4 regions of the Pseudocitrobacter cyperus genome follow, and region 3 is predicted to be linked to each of the others. Evidence: predicted binding sites of a transcription regulator. Region 3 holds the regulator's gene; each other region holds the start of a gene.
What was found. The regulator sigma-54, encoded in region 3, starts transcription at its own class of promoters, with help from an activator protein. The targets are predictions, from matches to a motif close to GTTGGCACANNTTTCGCTNT.

Region 1: a site for sigma-54 is predicted at 2,401-2,420, ahead of norV (anaerobic nitric oxide reductase flavorubredoxin). Genes of this name have one in related genera too.
Region 2: a site for sigma-54 is predicted at 3,682-3,701, ahead of glnA (glutamate--ammonia ligase). Genes of this name have one in related genera too.
Region 4: a site for sigma-54 is predicted at 2,269-2,288, ahead of glnK (P-II family nitrogen regulator). Genes of this name have one in related genera too.

Annotation. Positions count from the first base shown of each region.
Region 1 covers NZ_JAYMYY010000003.1:303,815-309,740, forward strand. Annotated here, with positions in the region: gene norW (NADH:flavorubredoxin reductase NorW) at 1-918, opposite strand, end outside; gene norV (anaerobic nitric oxide reductase flavorubredoxin) at 915-2,354, opposite strand; gene norR (nitric oxide reductase transcriptional regulator NorR) at 2,541-4,061, shown strand; gene gutQ (arabinose-5-phosphate isomerase GutQ) at 4,058-5,023, opposite strand; gene srlR (glucitol operon DNA-binding transcriptional repressor SrlR) at 5,016-5,789, opposite strand; gene gutM (transcriptional regulator GutM) at 5,862-5,926, opposite strand, start outside.
Region 2 covers NZ_JAYMYY010000011.1:81,553-87,478, reverse strand. Annotated here, with positions in the region: gene glnG (nitrogen regulation protein NR(I)) at 1-916, opposite strand, end outside; gene glnL (nitrogen regulation protein NR(II)) at 926-1,975, opposite strand; gene glnA (glutamate--ammonia ligase) at 2,183-3,592, opposite strand; gene typA (ribosome-dependent GTPase TypA) at 3,973-5,796, shown strand.
Region 3 covers NZ_JAYMYY010000002.1:499,212-505,137, reverse strand. Annotated here, with positions in the region: gene rapZ (RNase adapter RapZ) at 1-535, opposite strand, end outside; gene ptsN (PTS IIA-like nitrogen regulatory protein PtsN) at 569-1,057, opposite strand; gene hpf (ribosome hibernation promoting factor) at 1,114-1,401, opposite strand; gene rpoN (RNA polymerase factor sigma-54) at 1,424-2,857, opposite strand; gene lptB (LPS export ABC transporter ATP-binding protein) at 2,905-3,630, opposite strand; gene lptA (lipopolysaccharide ABC transporter substrate-binding protein LptA) at 3,637-4,191, opposite strand; gene lptC (LPS export ABC transporter periplasmic protein LptC) at 4,160-4,735, opposite strand; gene kdsC (3-deoxy-manno-octulosonate-8-phosphatase KdsC) at 4,732-5,298, opposite strand; gene kdsD (arabinose-5-phosphate isomerase KdsD) at 5,313-5,926, opposite strand, start outside.
Region 4 covers NZ_JAYMYY010000001.1:1,589,247-1,595,172, forward strand. Annotated here, with positions in the region: gene tesB (acyl-CoA thioesterase II) at 1-147, shown strand, start outside; gene VSR74_RS07755 (YgdI/YgdR family lipoprotein) at 196-417, opposite strand; gene amtB (ammonium transporter AmtB) at 561-1,847, opposite strand; gene glnK (P-II family nitrogen regulator) at 1,879-2,217, opposite strand; gene VSR74_RS07770 (SmdB family multidrug efflux ABC transporter permease/ATP-binding protein) at 2,439-4,217, opposite strand; gene VSR74_RS07775 (SmdA family multidrug ABC transporter permease/ATP-binding protein) at 4,210-5,926, opposite strand, start outside.

The DNA.
Region 1 (5,926 bases), on a different contig from region 3:
CAGCTCGCCGCTCTGACCGAGCAGGTTTTTCGCAAGGCACATCGCGCTCAGCAGAATCGGTTGCAGGAACGGCAGCACTGTACCGTTAATCTCCGCGCAGTCGCCCAGCGCGTAGATATCCGGGTTACTGGTCTGCATCGCGCTGTTTACCTTCACGCCGCGGTTGATTTCTACTCCTGCATGACGCGCCAGAGCCGTCTCCGGGCGTAAACCGGTTGCCGCAACCACAGCATCGACTTCGACCTGACGATGGCGATCAAAGTGCGCCACAATGCCGGACGGTGTTTGCTCCAGTGATTGCAGTTGCGTTTTCAGCAGCAAATGCACACCCATATCGGTCAGGCGGTGTTGCAGGCGGCTACTCACTTCTGGCGGCATTAATGAGGCGAGGATGCAGGCGGAGTTATCCACCACCGTCACCGCTTTGCCTGCGCGGTTGAAGTCCATTGCCAGTTCGCTGCCAATCAGGCCGCCGCCGATAATCAGTACGCGCCGGGCATCGCGCAGGGTACTTTGTGCGGCGCCAAATTCCTGCTGGCTGTTGAGGGTCAGCATCAGCTCTTTTCCGGGCACTGGCGGTACAATGGTCGATGCCCCGGTTGCCAGCACCAGTTTGTCGTAATGCCACTCTTTGTCCTGACTTTTCACCACCCTGGCTTGTGCGTCGATGCCGCTCACCCAGGTTTGTGGAAAGAGGTTCAGATTGTACTGCTCGGCAAACTCGCCCGCGGTTTGCAGGGTCAGGTCGGCGGCGCTTTGCCCCCGGCTGACCACGTGGCTGAGATCGGGCTTGTTGTACTCATCAATGCTATCGGCCGCGATCAAGGTCAGCGGTACGGCAGCGTCCTGTTTGCGAATGTTTTTCACCAGTTGACGGGCCGCGAAGCCCGACCCGATGATCACGATACCGTTATTCATTTTGCCTCCGTCGCCAGCACGTCAAAGACGTCTTTACCCAGTGAACATTCCGGACACAGGAAGTTGTCGGGTACGTCGCTCCACGGTGTGCCTGGCTGCACATCCTGGTTCGGTTCGCCTTTGGCGGGGTCGTAGATCCACTGGCACACGCTGCATTGCATGCTTGGGCCGAGGTCAGCGGCGGCACAGGCGCATTCTTCCTGCGCGGTTGTCGCTTTAGCGCTCACGTCTGGCAGCGGGGTCAGCGCCCATTGACGGGCAATTTCACGGCCGTGTTCGCGGCAAATCTCCAGTGCGTCGAAGTCCGGACGCCATTTCGCTTTCAGGCTCAGGGACATCTCAAAACCGGCATCCTGCAGGCGGGTGGAGAGGCGGTCAACCGCGCCGCCGCTCCAGCCGTGCGAGCCAAAGGCGCTGGCGCGTTTGTTACGGAAACGCAGGCCGGTTATCTCTTCCACCAGACCGGCGATTTTCGGCATCATCACGTTGTTCATGGTGGAGGTACCGACCAGCACGCCTTTAGAGCGGAAGACGTTGGTCAGGATCTCGTTTTTATCGCTGCGGGCGACATTAAAGATTTTCACCGCCACGCGGGGGTCAACTTCGTTGATGCCCTGGGCTATCGCGTCAGCCATCATGCGGGTGTTATTGGACATGGTGTCGTAGAAAATGGTGATGCGATCTTCCTGGTAATCTGCCGCCCATTTCAGATACAACTCAACAATCTGGGTTGGGTTGTCACGCCATACCACACCGTGAGAGGTGGCAATCATGTCTACCGGCAGGTTGAAGCCGAGGATTTCGGTGATTTTTGGCGTTACCAGGCGGCTAAACGGCGTCAGTATATTGGCGTAGTAGCGCTGGCACTGTTCAAACAGCTCGGTCTGATCGACTTCGTCGTTGAACAGGTGTTCGTCGCAGTAGTGCTGGCCAAAGGCGTCGTTACTGAACAGCACTGCGTCACCGGTCATGTAGGTCATCATGCTATCCGGCCAGTGCAGCATCGGCGTTTCCACGAAAATAAGTTGTTTACCGTTGCCGATATCCAGGCTGTCGCCGGTTTTTACCGTATGGAAATTCCACTCCGGGTGGTGGTGGTGGCCATTGATAGAATCAATCGCGTTGGTGGTGCAGTAAATCGGCGTGTTCGGGATGTAAGACATCAGCTCGGTCAGCGCCCCTGCGTGATCTTCTTCCGCGTGGTTAATAATGATGTAGTCGATATCGTTCAGGTCGATTTCGCTGCGCAGGTTCTGTACAAATTCACGGCTGAATTTGTGGTCAACGGTGTCGATCAGGACATTTTTACCTTCACGGATCAGATAGCTGTTGTAGCTGCTGCCGCGCAGCGTTTTGTATTCGGTTCCGTGGAAATCACGTACTTCCCAGTCACGTTGGCCAACCCAATGAATGTTATTTTTAACCAGAATAGACATAGCAACCTCAATCAAATGCAGTGTTTTTAAAAAAGATGTTTTGCTTATTGCAGGTTGCGTGCCAACTTTTTAACTTATTGTTTTTAATGTATTTTAAGTTTTTGTGCGTGTTTTGTTTGTCAAAATGACTATTCTTAATGCGGTCAATATGACAATATTTATTGTCAAAAAGACAATGAGGTAGCGATGAGTTTCTCGGTCGAGGTACTGGCGGGTATCGCCATTCAACTGCAAAGCGGAGTCGGGCATCAGAACCGTTTTCAGCGTTTAATCACCACGCTGCGTCAGGTGCTGGAGTGCGATGCCTCTGCGCTGCTGCGCTATGACGCGCGGCAATTTATTCCACTGGCTATCGACGGGCTGGCGCAGGACGTGTTGGGTCGCCGTTTCACCCTGGAGGGCCACCCGCGGCTGGAAGCGATTGCGCGTGCCGGGGATGTGGTGCGCTTCCCGGCGGACAGCGACTTGCCCGATCCTTATGATGGTTTAATTCCGGGTCAGGAGAGCCTGAAAGTGCATGCCTGCGTCGGCCTGCCGCTGTTTGCCGGGCAGAATCTGATTGGCGCGCTAACCCTTGATGCGATGGAGCCGCAGCAGTTTGATGTGTTCAGCGATGAAGAGTTGCGGCTGATATCTGCGCTGGCCGCCGGGGCGCTCAGCAATGCACTGCTGATTGAGCAACTGGAAAGCCAGAATATGCTTCCGGGTTCCCCCGCCGCTTTCGAACCGGTGGCGAATACCGATATGGTTGGCCTGTCGCCAAATATGATGCAGTTGAAAAAAGAGATTGAGATTGTCGCGGCATCCGATCTCAACGTGCTGATAAGCGGTGAAACGGGTACCGGGAAAGAGCTGGTGGCGAAAGCTATTCACGAAGGCTCGCCACGCGCGGCCAACCCACTGGTTTATCTGAACTGTGCTGCGTTGCCGGAAAGCGTGGCGGAAAGTGAACTCTTTGGCCACGTGAAAGGGGCGTTTACCGGGGCAATCAGCAACCGTAGCGGTAAGTTTGAAATGGCCGATAACGGCACGCTGTTCCTCGATGAAATTGGCGAACTGTCGCTGGCGTTGCAGGCCAAACTACTGCGCGTGTTGCAGTATGGCGATATTCAGCGCGTCGGTGACGACCGTAGCCTGCGGGTCGATGTGCGCGTACTGGCGGCAACCAACCGCGACCTGCGCGAAGAGGTGCTCGCCGGGCGTTTTCGTGCTGACCTGTTCCATCGTCTGAGCGTCTTTCCGCTTTCGGTGCCACCGCTACGGGAGCGCGGCGATGATGTGGTGCTGCTGGCGGGCTATTTTTGCGAACAGTGCCGACTGCGGCTGGGGCTGTCGCGGGTGATTTTAAGCAGCGGGGCGCGGGGGCATCTGTTGAACTACGGCTGGCCGGGTAACGTGCGCGAGCTGGAACATGCCGTGCACCGTGCGGTAGTGCTGGCGCGCGCAACCCGCAGCGGTGGCGAAGTGATTCTCGAAGCGCAGCATTTCGCTTTTGAAGAGAGCGCGGTTGCGACAGCTTCGGAAAGTGACACACCTGCATTGCCCGAGTGCCGTAACCTGCGGGACGCGACCGAGCATTTTCAGCGTGAGATGATCCGTCGCGCGCTGGCGCAGAATAATCACAACTGGGCGGCGAGCGCGCGAGCGCTGGAAACAGACGTCGCCAACCTGCATCGGCTGGCGAAACGTCTGGGGATGAAGGATTAAAGGATCCCGGCCTGATAGAAGTTTTGCAGGTTAATCGCGCCGACCAGTTGGCCGTTGTCATCCACGACCGGGGCCGCGCTAATCTTTTTCTTCATCAGTTGCTCTTTGGCGTCGATGGCGCGGCTTTGCGCGTTCAGCGTGGTGCCGTTAGTCGTCATCGCGCTGCTGACGTTATCCGCCAGCGTGCCGCCGCCGACCAGCCAGCGACGCAGGTCGCCGTCGGTAAAGACGCCTTTCACCTGCAACTGCTCATCACACACGGCGACCAGCCCCAGGCCGGTACGGCTCAGTTCCAGCATCGCGTCCATAATGCTGGCGTGAATGCTCACCTGCGGTACGTCCGCGTCGCGGCGCATCAGGTGGTGCACTTTATTCAGCAGCCGCGCGCCCAGCGCGCCAGCCGGGTGCGAACGGGCGAAATCTTCTTCATTAAATCCACGCGCCTGCATGACGGCGATGGCCAGCGCATCGCCCATCATCAGTGTGTTGACGGTGCTGGAAGTGGGGGCCAGTCGCATCGGGCAGGCTTCGCGTTCAACGGAGATGTCGAGCACGGCTTTCGCCGCTAACCCTAACGGCGAGTGGGACTTCCCGGTCATCGCCAGCAGCACGACAGATTTCTCTTCCAGGCGCGGGATGATCAGATCAAGTTCTTTCGCGCCGCCGGAGTAGGAGATAAACAGCATCACATCCTGGCTTTCAACCATGCCGAGGTCGCCGTGCAGGGCTTCCGCCGGATGGACGAAGAAAGCGGGTGTACCGGTGCTGGCGAAGGTGGCGGCGAGTTTTTTACCGATATGGCCTGATTTGCCGATGCCGGAAACAATCAGTTTGCCTTTGCAGTTAATGATGGCTTCGGCGGCTTTCACAAAGTCGTCGCCCAGCCTGTCCGGCAGCCGGCTGGCTTCCTGTAGTTCCAGCATCAGCGCCTGACGACCTGCGGCTAACAAAGAATTACTCATAATGATCTCCGGTTATGATGACGTCGATTCCCTTCTCTTCAAGCGCCTTCAGAAACGCCGGATCGATACCGGCATCGGTAATGATTTTATCCACGCTCTCGAGACTGCAAACGATATTAGGGCTTTTACGGCCAAATTTTGAGGAGTCGGCCATCAGTATCACTTCTTTTGCCGCATTACACATGGCTTTACTGACGGTATACACCTCGTTAAAGGTGGTCACTCCGGCGTTCAGATCAATGCCGTCGGTGCCCATGAAGAGTTTATCAAAGCTGAAATGCTCAAAGGCGGTTTCCGCCAGGTGCCCGTGAAATGACGCCGATTTTTTGCGGAATGTGCCGCCCGGCATCAGGAGGGTTTGTTCGTTGTCCAGTTCTGAAAGGGCATTAACGATGTGCAGACTGTTGGTCATGACGGTGATATTGCGAAAACGGCTCAGCATCGGCACCATTTGCAGGACGGTGCTGCCTGCGTCGAGGATGATCGAGTCGCCATCGTGGATGAACCCGACGGCGGCCTGTGCGATCTGCTCCTTTTTATGGGTATTAATAAGCGTTTTGTGATCGATAGGCGGATCGGATTCATCTTTGTTCAATACCACACCGCCGTAAGTTCGGATGACGGTTCCGGCATTCTCCAGCGTGACCAAATCTTTGCGAATGGTAGTACCCGTGGTGTCAAAGCACTGGGCCAGTTCTTCAACCGAGCATTTTCCCTGTTTTTGTAAATGCTCCAGAATAGCGGCCTGACGCTGACGAGGTTTCATCGGCATAATTACCCTGAATTATAAATTGTTGCGAAATGATAATTTCGCAAGCTATTAGCATTCACAACGAAATTACCCATGTTTCAGTTTAAGCGCCAATGATAGTGCATTCTGCGATAACGGATCATGGGGAAAGA
Region 2 (5,926 bases), on a different contig from region 3:
CGCGAATCACGTTCAGGCGATGGAATAAATCCTCACGGAATTTTCCCTCCTGCACGCGAAGCTCCAGGTTCTGGTGAGTCGCCGCGATAATACGCACATCCACTTTCACCGGCGCATAACCGCCGACGCGGTAAAACTGGCCGTCCGCCAGTACACGCAGCAATCGTGTCTGCACGTCGTTAGGCATATCACCGATTTCATCAAGAAACAGTGTGCCGCCGTCCGCCTGCTCAAAACGCCCCTGACGCACGGTGTTAGCACCGGTAAATGCCCCTTTCTCGTGGCCAAAAAGCTCTGACTCAATCAAATCTTTTGGAATAGCCGCCATATTAAGGGCGATAAATGGCGCTTTGGCGCGCGGGCTGTGGCGATGCAGGGCATGCGCAACCAGCTCTTTACCCGTCCCGGATTCGCCATTAATGAGTACGCTTATTGATGACCGGGAGAGGCGACCGATAATGCGAAACACATCCTGCATGGCTGGCGCTTCGCCAATAATATCGGCAGTTGGCCCGAAAGCCGGGACGTCACGCGGCTGCTGCTGTTCCTGATAATGGCTGATGGCGCGTTCAACCAGCGCCACGGCTTCATCAATATCAAACGGCTTTGGCAGGTAATCAAATGCGCCCTGCTGGTACGCGCTGACGGCGGCATCCAGATCGGAATGGGCCGTCATTATGATGACCGGAAGCATCGGATGACGCTGTTTAATCTGTTTTAACAGCGCGAGACCATCCATTCCGGGCATGCGGATATCGGAAAGCAGCACGTCCGGTGTTTTGGTGGTGAGCGCGTCCAGCACTTCGTTGCCGCTTTCGAATGTCGTACAGCTTAAGCCAGCCCCGGTGAGTGCGCGTTCAAGCACCCAACGGATGGAGCTATCGTCATCTACGACCCAGACTATCCCTCGTTGCATAAACACACCTTATTTTCGAATTGGCAGGTAAACCGAGAACTCGGTATGGCCTGGCCAACTGGTAAATTCAATTTTGCCGGAATGCTGATCGATCAGGCTACGGGCGATGGATAGACCCAACCCGGTGCCGCCTTCGCGGCCACTTACCATCGGATAGAACAGCGTGTCTTGTAAATGAGACGGAATGCCCGGCCCGTTATCTTCAACGTCAATGCGCGCCGCCAGACGATAGCGTTCACCATGGAGCGTCAACTGGAAGGCGGTGCGGGTGCGCAGAATAATCTCGCCGCCTTCTGGCCCCAACGCCTGTAATGCATTGCGCACAATATTCAATAAAACCTGCTCAATCTGGTCGGGATCGTGCGGCAGTTCCGGCAAGCTGGGATCATAATCGCGCACCAGGCGAACATTGTCCGGCAACTCCATTGATACCAGCGAAAAGACGCGCTCGGCCACTTTGTGAATGCTTTCGGTTATGTGCATCCCCGGCTGTTGCGGCCCCAGCAAGCGGTCTACCAGATTACGCAGGCGATCGGCCTGCTCAATGATCATTTTTGTGTATTCGGTGAGCGAAGGGTCGGGCAGTGCCCTGCTTAACAGTTGTGCTGCACCGCGCAAGCCACCCAATGGATTTTTAATCTCGTGGGCCAGCCCACGGACTAAATCACGCGCGGCAATTTGCTGAGCATGCTGGAGCTGCTCCTGACTCAGACGGCGTTGGTTATCCATCGGCGCCATCTCAAGCAGAATAAAGCCGTCAGGAAGCCTTTGAGCGGTCAGAGAGAGGATATGAGAGCGTCCGTCGATCACCAGCGTCACTTCGTTGTCTGTGAAGCCCTGGCCGGTTTGCAGGCTCTCCTGCATCAAACCAATATTGAGCGAAAAATAGCTCAGCAGCTCCGGTAATGGGGTACCAAAGAGTTTTCGTGAGCTTTGCGCCAGCAACTGTTGTGCCGCTGGATTGGCGTAATGCACCGCCAGGTCGTCATCGACCAGCAGAATGCTATTAATTAAAGAATTGAGGATCTGCCCAGCATCGGGCAGCGCGCCGGTTGCCATTTAGCAGTCTCCTTTGATTGCACTGTTTTAGTGCATTATAGCTGGATGGACGGGAAAAAGGCGCTAACTACGCGTTTTTGTGGAGAAAAAAGCCCATCCAGAGATGGGCTAAAAGTTCCACGGCAACAACTTACTCTGCATCATACTTGCCGCCGCAAAGCGGCAGGTAATGTGCTGAGAATGACTACTTATTAAACGCTGTAGTGATTAAACGCTGTAGTACAGCTCAAACTCTACCGGGTGCGGAGTCATACGCACACGGTCATCTTCTTCACGGCGCAGCGCGATGTAAGCGTCGATGGATTCGTCAGTGAACACACCACCGGCTTTCAGGAACTCGCGATCCAGATCCAGTTCTTTCAGTGCTTCTTCCAGAGAGCCTGCAACCTGTGGGATCTCTTTCGCTTCTTCCGGCGGCAGGTCATACAGGTTTTTGTCCATCGCTTCGCCCGGATGGATTTTGTTCTTGATACCGTCAAGGCCAGCCATCAGCAGCGCTGCGAAGCACAGGTACGGGTTAGCCGCCGGATCCGGGAAGCGCACTTCGATACGACGCGCTTTCGGGCTGGTGACAACCGGAATACGGATAGAGGCAGAACGGTTACGGGCAGAGTAAGCCAGCATAACCGGTGCTTCATAACCCGGAACCAGACGCTTGTAGGAGTTGGTGGTTGGGTTTGCCAGGGCGTTGATTGCTTTCGCGTGTTTGATAACGCCGCCGATGTAGTGCAGTGCCTGTTCAGACAGACCCGCGTATTTGTCGCCAGAGAACAGGTTTACGCCGTTCTTGGACAGAGACATGTGGCAGTGCATACCGGAACCGTTATCGCCAAACATCGGTTTTGGCATGAAGGTCGCGGTTTTACCGAAACGGTGCGCAACGTTATGAACCACATATTTGTAGATCTGAATTTCGTCCGCTTTTTTGGTCATGGTGTTGAAGCGGGTGGCGATTTCGTTCTGACCTGCAGTTGCCACTTCGTGGTGGTGAGCTTCAACAACCAGGCCCATTTCTTCCATGATCATACACATGGTTGAACGGATGTCCTGAGAGGAATCAACCGGCGGAACCGGGAAGTAACCGCCTTTAACGCCCGGACGGTGACCTTTGTTACCACCTTCGTATTTGGTGGAGGAGTTCCATGCACCTTCGATATCGTCGATAGCAACATGAGAACCGGAAATGGATGCGCCGAAGCGGATGTCGTCGAACAGGAAGAATTCTGGCTCTGGCCCGAACAGAACGGTGTCTGCGATGCCTGTGGAGCGCAGGTATTCTTCAGCGCGTTTCGCGATGGAACGCGGGTCACGGTCATAGCCCTGCAGAGTGCCTGGTTCCAGGATATCGCAGCGGATGATCAGTGTTGGTTCTTCGTAGAACGGGTCAATGAGTGCGGTAGATGCGTCCGGCATCAGAACCATGTCAGATTCGTTAATGCCTTTCCAGCCGCCGATAGAGGAGCCGTCAAACATTTTGCCTTCTTCAAAAAATTCGGCATTAACCTGATGGGAAGGGATAGTGACGTGCTGTTCTTTACCTTTGGTATCGGTGAAGCGCAGATCGACAAACTTCACTTCGTGCTCATTCAGCATCGTCAAAACGTGTTCAGCGGACATACTTTACATCTCCCGGATTTGTCATTGTCGTCGTGGTAACGAGGTCTTCAAACACTTCTTAAAAGTGGCGTTGTTGCCCTGAAATTTATAAAGCGAAATCTGTGCCAACTTTTAAATTGCCCCCAAAAGGCGGTATGATGCGCATCATAGTGCAAAAGGGCTGCACCACGATGGTGTCATTGCACCAGTATAGTGCTTATATGTGAACATAGAGCACCATATTGGTGCAATTTGCGTTAAGGTGCCCTTTTTTCGCTCCGTGAAAGCGATCACAAAGGAACTCTGCAATACTTGTTTGCGGAGGATGTTTGTGATCCTGTTTTGTACTGCGATTAATCCGTGTACAATAACGCGCTATTTCTAATGCCCGAGGCAAAGTTGTGATCGAAAATTTGCGTAACATCGCCATCATCGCGCACGTTGACCATGGTAAAACTACCCTGGTCGATAAGCTGCTGCAGCAATCCGGTACGTTTGATGCACGTGCTGAAACTCAAGAGCGTGTGATGGACTCCAACGATTTGGAGAAAGAGCGTGGGATTACCATCCTCGCGAAAAACACCGCTATCAAATGGAATGACTACCGCATCAACATCGTTGATACCCCAGGGCACGCCGACTTCGGTGGTGAAGTTGAACGTGTAATGTCCATGGTAGACTCCGTGCTGCTGGTTGTTGACGCATTTGACGGCCCGATGCCGCAGACGCGCTTCGTGACCAAAAAAGCCTTTGCCTATGGCCTGAAACCTATTGTTGTTATCAACAAAGTTGACCGCCCTGGCGCGCGTCCTGACTGGGTTGTTGATCAGGTCTTCGACCTGTTCGTTAACCTCGACGCGACCGACGAACAACTGGACTTCCCTATCGTGTACGCTTCTGCGCTGAACGGTATCGCAGGTCTGGATCACGAAGACATGGCTGAAGACATGACCCCGCTGTATCAGGCGATTGTTGACCATGTTCCTGCGCCGGACGTCGATCTCGACGGCCCTCTGCAGATGCAGATCTCCCAGTTGGACTACAACAGCTATGTTGGCGTTATCGGTATCGGCCGTATCAAACGCGGTAAAATCAAACCGAACCAGCAAGTGACCATCATCGACAGCGAAGGCAAAACCCGTAACGGTAAAGTCGGTAAAGTTCTGACCCACCTGGGCCTGGAGCGTATTGACAGTGACATCGCCGAAGCAGGCGACATCATCGCTATCACCGGTCTGGGTGAGCTGAACATCTCTGACACCATTTGCGACACGCAAAATGTGGAAGCGCTGCCAGCCCTGTCCGTCGATGAACCGACCGTTTCTATGTTCTTCTGCGTAAACACCTCGCCGTTCTGCGGTAAAGAAGGTAAATACGTCACGTCTCGCCAGATCCTTGATCGTCTGAACAAAGAACTGGTACACAACGTGGCGCTGCGCGTAGAAGAAACGCCGGATGCTGACGCATTCCGCGTTTCTGGCCGTGGTGAACTGCACCTGTCTGTTCTTATCGAAAACATGCGTCGTGAAGGTTTCGAAATGGCGGTTTCCCGTCCGAAAGTTATCTTCCGCGAAATCGATGGCCGTAAACAAGAGCCGTTCGAAAACGTCACGCTGGACGTTGAAGAACAACATCAGGGTTCTGTGATGCAGGCTCTGGGTGAGCGTAAAGGCGACCTGAAAAACATGAATCCAGATGGCAAAGGCCGCGTACGTCTCGACTACGTGATCCCAAGCCGTGGTCTGATCGGCTTCCGTTCAGAGTTCATGACCATGACTTCCGGTACCGGTCTGCTGTACTCCACCTTCAGCCACTACGACGATATTCGTCCGGGTGATGTTGGTCAGCGCCAGAACGGCGTTCTGATCTCCAATGGCCAGGGTAAAGCGGTTGCGTTCGCACTGTTCAGCCTGCAGGATCGCGGTAAGCTGTTCCTGGGTCACGGTGCTGAGGTTTATGAAGGCCAGATCATCGGTATTCACAGCCGTTCTAACGACCTGACAGTAAACTGCCTGACCGGTAAGAAACTGACCAACATGCGTGCGTCTGGTACAGACGAAGCAACGGTTCTGGTTCCGCCGGTTAAAATGACGCTGGAACAGGCTCTTGAGTTCATCGATGACGACGAACTGGTAGAAGTTACCCCAACTTCTGTCCGTATCCGTAAACGTCACCTGACCGAGAACGACCGTAAACGCGCAATGCGCGGTGCGAAAGAAGAGTAATCCTCCTCTTTAACGCATAAAAACCTGCCAGCGATGGCAGGTTTTTTTTTTGCCTTCACATCACGGTAAGCACATTTTTATCCCCCCTTTTAAATGCAGGGTTACTGCATAAGAGAGCTTTGTCACAATT
Region 3 (5,926 bases):
AGTCCGCATCGATAGGGATGCCGTGCTTAAAGCCGAAGGATTCAAACACCATCGTCAGCTCGCGTTCACGTTTACCCAGCAGGCGAGTACGCAGCATCTCTGCCAGTTCATGCACCGACATCTCGGAGGTATCGACGATGAGATCCGCGCGTGAGCGCAGAGGCTCGAGCAGGTCGCTCTCTTTGTCGATGGCGCTTTCAAGCGACAGATTTTTGCTGGAAAGCGGGTGCAGACGGCGCGTGTCGCTGTAACGACGGATCAGCGTATTGCGATCGGCATCGAGGAACAGCAACTGTGGAGAAAATGCGTCCGGCAGATTTTCCATCGCTTTTTCGAAGATTTCCGGCGACTCCGGCATGTTACGCACGTCGATACTGACGGCGGCGGAGATCTCCCGGTCGGCAAGCGTATTCGCAAGCTCAGGCAACAGGACCACCGGCAGGTTATCTACGCAATAGAAACCCATATCTTCCAGCGCCCGTAAGGCCACGGATTTACCCGAGCCTGAGCGGCCGCTGACGATCATCAGTACCATGTACCGTTTCTCCTCAGTACGAACTCATTTTCCTTACGCTTCATCACTGTTTTCCGTTTCGGTGATGATTTGATAGAGCTCTTCGTCACTCTGCGCCGAGCGCAGGCGGCGGCAGATGGTTTTATCCGCCAGACGTTTCGCCACCAGTGAAAGCGTGTGTAAGTGCGTTTTGGTCTGGTCAGCAGGCACCAGCAACGCAAACAGCAGGTCAACCGGCTGATTGTCGATGGCATCGAACGCAATCGGCGTTTCAAGCTGCACGAATACCCCTACGGCGCGAAGAGTGTCTTCTTCCAGCTTGCCGTGTGGGATCGCGATACCGTTGCCAATCCCGGTACTCCCCATCTTTTCGCGGGTGAGAATCGCTTCAAACACCACCTGCGGAGGCAGACCTAACTGTTTCGCCGCCAGTTCACTGATGATTTCCAGCGCCCGTTTTTTACTCTGGCAGTGAACAGCACTGCGGGTACATTCCTGGTTAAGCACATTGCTCAGTTGTAGAGCCGAATCGTTATTTATCATAATTTCACCTAAGCATCGCCCGACACTTTACCGGCATCGGGCGGCTGCCCGGACAATTAGTGTTGTTTCAGTTTATCTTTATGTTTATTTAACTGCCGCGCCAGTTTGTCGATCAACAGATCAATCGCGGCATACATGTCTTGCCCTTCCGCGCTGGCATGAAGTTCGCCCCCGTTAACATGCAGGGTCGCATCCGAGATGTGCGTCACTTTCTCCACTTTTAACACAATATAGACCTGATTGATCCTCTCAAAATACTGTTCCAGCTTCGCGAATTTCGTGTTGAGGAAATCGCGCAGGGCTTCAGTGATTTCGACGTTGTGTCCAGTGATGTTGAGCTGCATAGTGTCTTCCTTATCAGTTGAGTCAGACCAGTTGTTTACGCTGGTTAGACGGCGGAATGGATAAAGACTCTCGGTACTTCGCAACGGTTCGCCGGGCCACCATGATACCTTGATCGGAGAGCATAGAGGTCAGCTTACTGTCGCTCAGTGGTTTCGCGGGATTTTCCGCGGCAATCAATTTCTTCACCAGCGCGCGAATCGCCGTGGATGAGGCTTCACCGCCACCCTCGGTATTCACATGGCTTGAGAAGAAATACTTAAGCTCAAAAATGCCGCGTGGGCTATGCAAATACTTCTGCGTAGTCACGCGTGAAATCGTGGACTCGTGCATCTCGACGGTCTGGGCGATATCCGCCAGCACCATCGGTTTCATATACTCTTCGCCGGACTCAAAAAACGCCTGCTGCTGCTCTACGATGCAGCGGCTGACGCGCAGCAACGTGTCGTTGCGGCTCTCAAGGCTTTTAATCAGCCACTTCGCATCCTGCAGATTACTGCGGATAAACTGGCTGTCGGCATCGTTACGGACGTTGTTGCACATCCCGGCGTAGTGCTGGTTAATCTGCAAACGGGGAATGCTGTCGGCGTTGAGTTCCACCACCCAGCGCCCGCTGACTTTGCGCACCAGTACATCAGGGATCACATACTCTGGCTCGCCGGTCTGGATCGACTGACCCGGACGCGGATCCAGTGACTGGATGAGATCGACCGCTTCTTTCAGCACGTCCTCTTTCAGACGCGTGACGCGCATTAACGATCGGAAATCGTGATTGGCAAGCAGATCGAGGTGGTCGCTGATGATCAGGCGGGCTTCGGTGAGGCGGGGAGTCTCTTTGGCAAACTGGGATAGCTGAATAAGCAGGCAATCGCGGAGATCGCGGGCGGCAACGCCAACCGGGTCAAATCGCTGGATCCGTTTAAGCACCGCTTCGACTTCATCCAGGCCGATTTCGTCGTTGCCCATGCTTTCGCGAATATCTTCCAGCGGGACGGTCAGATAACCCGTATCGTCAACGGCGTCAACGATGGAGGTGGCAATTGCCCGGTCAGTATCGGTGAACGGCGTCAGCTCGACCTGCCACATCAGGTAATCCTGAAGTGACTGGGTGGTTTCCCCCTGATAGACCGGCAGTTCGTCATCCTGGTAATCTGCGCCGGTGCCTGAGGGCGTTCCGGCGGTGTAGATTTCATCCCAACTGGCATCCAGTGGCAGCTCTTCCGGCATATCTTTCTGTTCGAGCGCGTCGGCGCTATCTAACGTTTCGTTATCCGGCGTCTCTTTAGCGTCGATTTCTTCATGAAGATCGGTTTGCTCAAGCAGGGGATTACTCTCCAGCGCTTGCTGAAGTTCCTGCTGAAGTTCCAGCGTAGACAACTGCAACAGGCGAATAGCTTGCTGTAGCTGCGGCGTCATGGCGAGCTGTTGGCTGAGCCTTAATTGCAAACCTTGCTTCATATTCAGTGCGATAATCTCCGGCTAACCTCTCTCAACCTTCTACCCTATCAGAGTCTGAAGTCTTCCCCAAGATACACACGTTTAACATGTTCGTCTTGTAAGATCTCTGTCGGGGTACCGTGGGCGATCAGTTGCCCCTGGCTGACGATATACGCACGCTCACACACCGCCAGCGTTTCACGAACGTTGTGGTCAGTGATTAACACGCCGAGACCGCTGTCGCGCAGGTGTTCAATGATGTGTTTGATATCAATAACGGAGATCGGGTCAACGCCGGCAAACGGTTCATCAAGCAGGATGAATTTCGGATTTGCGGCCAGCGCGCGGGCGATCTCTACGCGGCGGCGTTCGCCCCCGGAGAGCGATTGACCCATGTTGTCGCGCAGGTGTTCGATGTGGAACTCTTCCATCAGCTCGTTGCAGCGGTCTTCCCGCTGCTCGCTGGTGAGGTCGTCGCGAATTTGCAGCACCGCCATCAGGTTGTCGTAGACGCTCAGACGACGGAAAATGGACGCTTCCTGCGGCAGATAGCCAATCCCGCGGCGCGCACGGGCGTGCAGCGGCAGCAGGCTGATGTCTTCGTCATCAATAATGATATTGCCCGCATCGCGCGGCACGATACCGACCACCATGTAGAAGGTGGTGGTTTTACCCGCGCCGTTCGGCCCAAGCAGGCCCACAATCTCACCGGAATTGACGGTCAGACTGACATCCTCTACCACGCGGCGGCCTTTGTAGGCTTTAGCCAGGTTCTTTGCAATTAATGTCGCCATAACGAATTAGTTACTCTTCTTCTGTGCCGGAGCCTGGTTTTTGTTTTTGTCCTGCAACTGGGACGGAACCAGAACGGTCGTTACGCGTTTACCTTTTTCGCTAAACGCCTGCATTTTCTGTTCTTTAACCAGGTAAGTGATTTTGTCGCCCTTGATGTTGCTGTCGACCTGTTCAAGATAGGCATTACCGGTCAGCACCACGAAATCGCTTTGCAGTTCATAGTGCATCTTTGCCGCGTGGCCTTTTACCGGCTTGCCGTTATCCTGCATCTGGTAGAAGGTCGCCGGATTACCGTAGCCGTCGATCACTTCTTTGCCTTTTTCGCCGCCAGGGCGCGTCACTACCACTTTATCGGCGTTAATTTTGATACTGCCCTGAGTCACAATAACGTTGCCGGTAAAGGTGACGATATTGCCCTGCATATCCAGCGACTGCTGATCGGATTCGATATGAATCGGCTGGTCGGTATCACCCGTCAGCGCCAGTGCTGGCAGGCTGGCTGCCAACAGTGAGCCCGCGATCGCCAGTTTAAGGCTGAGTTTGTTTGTTCTGAATTTCATAAGAGGTTCTAACCTTTTCAATCAGCTCGGCGTTCTTGCTGCGTAAATTGCCGCGCATTTTCAGGCCGCTGGAATTAAATGTCGTTCCGTATAACGTCACCAAATCGTCTGAAGAAACATCCTGAGTAATCAGGTTGATTTGGGCATTATCCGTCGTAATTTTGCGCAATTGCGCATCAGGGGTCAGCGCATTCACTTCAACGTGACCGTAAAGGTACAGCATGCGATCGTTTGTCAGCTTCGCTTTATCGGCTTTGATCGACCAGGTTGGCACTTTATCGGTGTCAAAAGTGGTCAGTCGCGGCTGGGTAAACCACGAAATAGCCTCGTCGGAAAAATACTCGACGTGTTCCGCGATTAACCGATAATTCAACGCGCCTTCAGGGCTGTAGACCACCGTATCGGTATGTTCGCTTTTATAAGTTGGATCGTTGGCGTTCACTACGGGCTGACCGTCATCGTCATTACTGGCCAGATTCACGCCAATGAGGATGAGCGCTGCAAGCGAAAGCAGGATAATAACCCAACGTCTGGTTTTACTCATATCGATTGCCCTTTGGCTTCCTCTAACTTTCCTTGCGCCAGCAACAGGAGATCGCACACTTCACGAACGGCGCCACGCCCACCGGCAATGCGGGTGACGTAATTTGCGCGCGGCAGCAGCAGCGGATGCGCGTCACTAACCGCCACGCTTAACCCCACCTCCGCCATCACCGGCCAGTCGATGAGATCGTCGCCCACGTAGGCCACTTCATCGGCCTGTAGACCGAGCTTGCCGAGCAGCTCGCGATAGGCGATAAGTTTATCGGATTGCCCTTGATAAAGATGGGTAATTCCTAACGTATCACAGCGGTCTTCTAACAGTTTAGCTTTTCGCCCGGTAATAATGGCAACTTCGATTCCGGACGTCAGAGCGCAGCGGATACCGTAGCCATCACGCACGTTGAAGGCCTTCAGTTCTTCGCCATTATTGCCCATGTAAATCAATCCATCGGACAGCACACCGTCGACGTCGAGGATAAGCAGGCGGATTTTTTCCGCCTTCGCAATAAATTCGGTGCTCACCGGGCCGTAACAGGTTGCCACGGAAGTGACAGCATTACTCATTGTTTTTAATCCTTTTACACTACGCCTGCGCGCAGTAAATCATGCATATGGATGACGCCAAGCAGTTGATCGCCATCGGCAACCAGCACGCAGGTAACGTGGCGGGATTGCATCAGGTTTAACGCGTCAACGGCCAGCGTTCCCGGACGGATACGAATGCCGCCTGGGGTCATCACATCGGCAATGTTCAGGCTACGTAAATCGGCACCGTTATCAAAGATACGGCGCAAGTCACCATCGGTGAAGATACCGTCGATCTTCATGTTTTCATCGCAAATCACCGTCATGCCAAGGTTTTTGCGGGTAATTTCCAGCAGCGCATCACGTAAAGACGCCGTTTTATTGACGTGTGGGATTTCGTCGCCAGTGTGCATGATGTCGTTTACGCGCAGCAACAGCTTGCGACCCAGAGCGCCGCCAGGGTGGGAGAGCGCGAAATCTTCGGCAGTGAAGCCGCGCGCTTTCAGCAGTGCAACGGCCAGCGCATCGCCCATCACCAGCGCTGCCGTGGTACTGGAAGTCGGTGCCAGACCGAGCGGGCAGGCCTCTTTTGGCACTTTCACACACAGATGGATATCCGCCGCGCGGCCCATGCTGCTTTCCGGGCGGCTGGTCATGCAAATCAGCG
Region 4 (5,926 bases), on a different contig from region 3:
TTTAATCTGAACGAATGGCTGCTTTACAGTGTAGAGAGCACGTCAGCCTCCAGCGCGCGCGGGTTTGTACGCGGCGAGTTCTATTCGCAGGATGGCGTGTTGGTGGCCTCGACGGTGCAGGAAGGGGTAATGCGCAATCGCGGGTAGTGAAGGGAATTGCCGGGTAGCGCTTACGCTTACCCGGCTTGCAAGGTATTAATCTTTCTCGATCATCTGCACTACATCACTGGTATTAATCTGGCGTTCAGTGCCCTGCACATCCTTATAGCGGGTCATTCCGGTATCTTTATCAATCTCCGGTTTTCCCTGCGTTACAATCATCTCGCCACTTTTGGTGGACATAATATAATCGCTTGAGCAGGCAGTTAACAGACTTGCAGCAGCGCCAATTAATACAACAGCCAACATCTTCTTCATCACAACTTACTCCCAATAAAAAACCGCAATATATTGGCCTATGTTAACAATACAGGGAAGACGATGAGTGATTGATGATGCGCAGAAAGGGGCTGAAGATGGAAATTATCTCTCCCTGCTGGCGCAGGGAGAGAAGAGAGTGATTATGCGTTGTAAGCGTTTTCGCCGTGGCTGTTGACGTCCAGCCCTTCGCGCTCTTGCTCTTCCGGTACACGCAGGCCAACGGTCAGGTCAGCCACTTTGTAGCCCACGAACGCCACAATGCCCGACCAGACGATGGTGATGGCGATACTTTCGAGCTGCACCAGCACCTGATGGCCCATCGTGACGCCTTCTGCATACCCCACACCGCCAAAGGAGGTGGAAGCGAAGATACCCGTCAGGATACAGCCAACGATGCCGCACACACCGTGAACGCCGAAGACATCACACGGGTCATCAACACGCAGCCAGCGCTTCAGTATCGTGACGCCCCACAGGCCAGCCAGACCCGCAACGATACCGAGGATCAACGCACCACCGACACCGATAAAGCCACACGCCGGGGTAATCCCCACCAGGCCGGCAATCGCCCCGGAACACGCCCCCAGCAGAGACGGTTTACCACGCAGCGCCCACTCACCGAATACCCAGCCCAGAATCGCTGCCGCGGTCGCCACAACGGTGTTCACGAAGGCCAGACCGGCAATTTCGTTCGCCGCACTGGCGGAACCCGCGTTGAAACCGAACCAGCCAAAGTAAAGGATAGCGGTACCAATAAACACCATCGGCAGGTTATGCGGTTTGAACGCCTCTTTGCCAAAACCGACGCGTTTGCCAATCAGGTAAGCACCCACCAGGCCTGCGACCGCCGCGTTGATATGCACAACCGTACCGCCCGCGAAGTCCAGTGCGCCGTGGGAACCCAGCAGCCCCCCGCCCCACACCATATGCGCAATCGGGATGTAAGAGAGCGTCAGCCAGATAACCACAAAAATCAGCACCGCGGAGAAGCGAATACGTTCCGCCAGCGCGCCGACAATAAGCCCCACGGTGATGCAGGCAAACGAGCCCTGGAAGGCAACGTGAATGTACTGATAGAAAGTGCCCATCGGCGCGGTCAGCGCGATGCCTTTAAGCATCACCCAGTCGAAGTTGCCGAAAAAGCTGCCGCCGGTACCGAAGGCCAGCGTGTAGCCGTATACCACCCATAACACGCAGACCAGCGCAAACGTGACCGCCACCTGCGTCAACATAGAAAGGACGTTTTTACCGCGAATCAGGCCACCGTAAAACAGGGCAATTCCCGGAATGGTCATAAACAGCACCAGCGCAGTACAGATCATCATAAAGGCGTTGTCGGCTTTATCGATCGTCGCCGGAGCCGCCATCACCAGGCCCGGCAACAGCGCCAGAGCCGCCAAACCGGTTTTCAATTTTGCTATTTTCATTTTCTCGATCCCTATCACTGTGCGCCAGGAATTACAGTGCCGCTTCGTCGGCTTCGCCGGTACGAATGCGAATCACGCGTTGCAGCTCGGCGACAAAAATCTTACCGTCGCCAATTTTTCCGGTGTAAGCCGCTTTGCTCACCACATCCACCACTTCATCAAGCTGGTCGTCGGCAATGGCGACATCAATTTTTACTTTTGGCAGGAAGTTAACGCTGTACTCCGCGCCACGGTACAGCTCGGCATGACCCTTCTGACGACCAAAGCCTTTTACTTCCGTCACGGTCAGTCCCTGAATACCAATTGAAGACAACGCTTCGCGGACGTCTTCGAGTTTGAATGGTTTGATCACCACGGTAACCAGCTTCATAGATCCCCTCCAGTCAGAATTCGGTAATGGCTGCTGCTACACGAGATAGATAAAGCAAGGGACGTGCCAGAAATGAGAAATGCGCCAGAAATGGCCATTTAAGACATGCGACAAAACATTTGCCGGGCAAATGAAACAAAAACGCACCATGCGGGTGCATGATGCGTTGGGGAATTGCACACGCTGGTGCGTCTGTTAGCAAATTGCTTAAAAAAAGTGCATCAGGCGGTAAGCGTTTCGTCCTGCGCGCTGGCGGCTAACTCCTCGCCAGCCAGTTGAAGCTGATACATCTGCCAGTAACGGCCTTTCGCTTCCAGTAGTTGCTGATGGGAACCTTGCTCCACCGCCTGCCCACGATGCAGCACCATAATGGTGTCCGCGTCGACAATCGTCGAAAGTCGGTGAGCGATCACCACAAGTGTGGTGTGTTCCCGCACGGCAGCCAGTGCCTGCTGAATTGCCTGCTCGGTGCCGGAGTCGATATTCGCCGTTGCTTCATCGAGGATGAGTACCTGGGGTGTATCAACCAGCACGCGCGCCAGCGCCAGGAGCTGTTTCTGCCCGACAGAGAGATTATTTCCCTGCTCGCCCAGCCGGGTATAGATGCCCTCACTGAGGCTGCGCGCCAGCTCCGCCAGTTGCACGGTTTCCAGCGCCTGCCACACCTGCGCTTCGCTGATATCACGCCCCAGCGTAACGTTGGCGAAGAAGGAGTCGGCCAGAACCACCGGATCCTGCTGCACCATCGCCACGCCCTGGCGCAGCGCCAGATGACTTAGGCTGGCGAGCGGACGTCCCCCCAGGCGGATCTCCCCTGAATTGGGCGGGTAATACCCCATCAACAGGCTGGCGAGCGTACTTTTCCCGCTCCCCGTATGTCCCACCAGCGCCACGAAGCTGCGCGCCGGGATCGACAAAGAGATATCCTGCAATACCATCCGGTCATCGCGATAGGCGAAAGAGACGTTATCAATATCGATGTCTCCGCTTTCCAGCGGGCGCGAATCGTCGCCGTAATTCTGGCGCGGCCTGTCCATCAACTCGAAGACGCGCTCACCCGCGACCACTGCCTGTTGCAGCATCGACTGCTGCGTGGTGAGTTCAATCAGCGGTTCGTTCAGACGCCCCAGATAGCTGATAAACGCATACAGTACGCCCACTTCAATCGTGCCGACAGAAGTAAAACCAAACAGCATCAGCAACCCGCACAGCACCAGCGACGAGAAGAGACTCAGCAGCGGACGCAGCAGGAAACCATCCAGGCGCAGAGTCTGCATGCGCGCCTGATAGTGCTGACGGCTTACCTCGCCGATGCGCTCACCGAAGCGCGCCTGCTGGCGGAACTGCTGGATCACGCTCATCCCGTTAATGACTTCATTGAAGCCATCATTAATATCTGCCAGGTAAGTCCGCACCCGGCGTACAATCGGCGTGCTGTAGCGCTGGTAAATCACCATGACCGTCAGCACCGCCGGGAAAATACATACCGCGACTAACGCCATACGCCAGTCGAGGCTGAACATCGCCACCAGCATCGCCCCAATCAGGGCGGCGCTGCGCAGCACAGTGGCGACCACCGTCACATAGAGATCGCGGATCACTTCTGTATCGTTGGTGACGCGAGAAATCAGTTGCCCCACCGGCTGGGTATCAAATTCACTCAACGGTTGGCGCAGAGCGGCATCCATCACGTCGCTACGCAACTGCTGAACGACGCCCACCGCAGCCCGGTTAAAGAGCAGCGACTGGTTATAGTGCAACGTGGCCGCCAGCAATTGCAGGCCGATATAGGCCGCCGCAAGCCCGGCAACGGTGCCGAGCGGCAGCGTATGTTTCGCCACCATATTGTCGATAAAGTAGCTGATAAGCACCGGGCCGCTCACTTCCGCCGCTGCGGCAATCCATAGCATCACCACGGCGACAGAGAGCGGTTTTCGCCACGGCGAGCCATAGGCCAGCAGGCGCTTTAACGTCGGCCACAGTTGAGCAAAATTACGCATTGCTCGCCTCCGATAACGTCTCTTCCGGAGCATCGTCCAGCGCGGCTTCCAGTTGCTGGTAGCGATACATATCGCGATACCAGCCAGGTTGCGCCGCCAGTTGTTCATGCTGCCCGCGCTGGCAGATATGCCCGTGCTGCATCACGATGATCTCGCTGGCTTCCGTCAGGGCCGAAAGGCGATGCGCGCTGATGATCACCGTGCGCCCCTCTCCCCACTGACGCAGGTTATACAGAATTTGATGCTCGGTACGGCCATCAACCGCCGATAACGCATCGTCGAGAATTAAGATTTCTGCGTTCAGCAGTAGCGCGCGGGCAATCGAGATACGCTGTTTTTGCCCGCCGGAAAGCATCACGCCGCGCTCCCCCACTTCGGTGTCGTAACCCTGTGGCAGGCGCAGAATATCCTCATGGACGCTGGCAAGACGCGCAACATGCTCAATCTCTTCCTGGGTTGCGCCGGGGCGACCCAGTGCAATATTACTCGCGACCGTATCGGAAAAAAGGAACGGAGTCTGGCTGACGACCGCCAGTCGACTGCGCCAGGCATCCAGTTGCAGCGTCGGTAATGCCATGCCGTGGAAATCAATTTCACCTTGCTCAACGTCAAAGTGACGCTGAATGAGCGACAGAATCGTCGATTTACCGGAGCCCGTCGGGCCGCAGATCCCGAGCATCTGCCCCGGTTGCAGGCTGAAATGCACTTTCGTCAGGGTTGGTTTTTCCGTTTGCGGATAGTGGAACTGGTCAATGGCCACCGTCAGCGTACCGCGCCCTTCCGGCACCGGTTCACTGCCATCATTGACCACCGGCGCTTCCATCAGCGTCGCGCGAATACGGCTGTAGGCGGCGCTGCCGCGCTCGACAATGTTAAACATCCACGCCAGCGCCAGCATTGGCCAAATCATTAAGCCGAGATACATCACGAAGCTGGTCAACTGGCCGAGCGTCAGCGTTCCCTGCATGACCATCCAGCTCCCGCCGCCAATCGCCAGGAGATTAGCCATTCCGATAGCGATATAGATAGTGGGGTCAAAGCGGGCATCGATTCGCGCTACGCGCATATTCTTCGCCCCGGTATCGGCAGCGTCGGCGGCAAACAGCGCCGACTGGCGATCTTCGAGGCCAAAAGCTTTAATCATGCGAATGCTGGTCAGGCTCTCCTGCGTGCGATCGTTAAGACTGGAAAATGCCGCCTGCGCCAGCTTAAAGCGATTATGCAGCATGTCACCGTAACGTTTGATTGCCAGCGCCATAACGGGCATTGGCAACAGCGCCAGCAGGGTTAACTGCCAGCTTATCTGCGTGGACATGACAATAAGCACCGCACAGCCCATCACCAGCGAGTCCACCAGCGTCAGCACCCCTTCCCCGGCGGCGAAAACCACGCGGTCGACGTCGTTGGTGGCGCGCGCCATTAAATCGCCGGTGCGGTGGCGCAGATAGAACTCCGGATGCTGGCGGCTGAGTTGACGATAAAAATCTTCCCGCAGTTCGACGGCCAGTTGGTAGGATGCGCCAAATAACAATACGCGCCAGACATAACGCAGCAGGTAAACCACAACGGCAATAACCACCATCGTGCCTATCCACATCCATATCTTCGCCGCGGTGTAGTGTTCCTGCGTCACGCCGTCGACGACGTAGCCCACCACTTTCGGCGGAACCAACTGGAGAATAGCGATAACCACCAGCAGCGCGACGGCG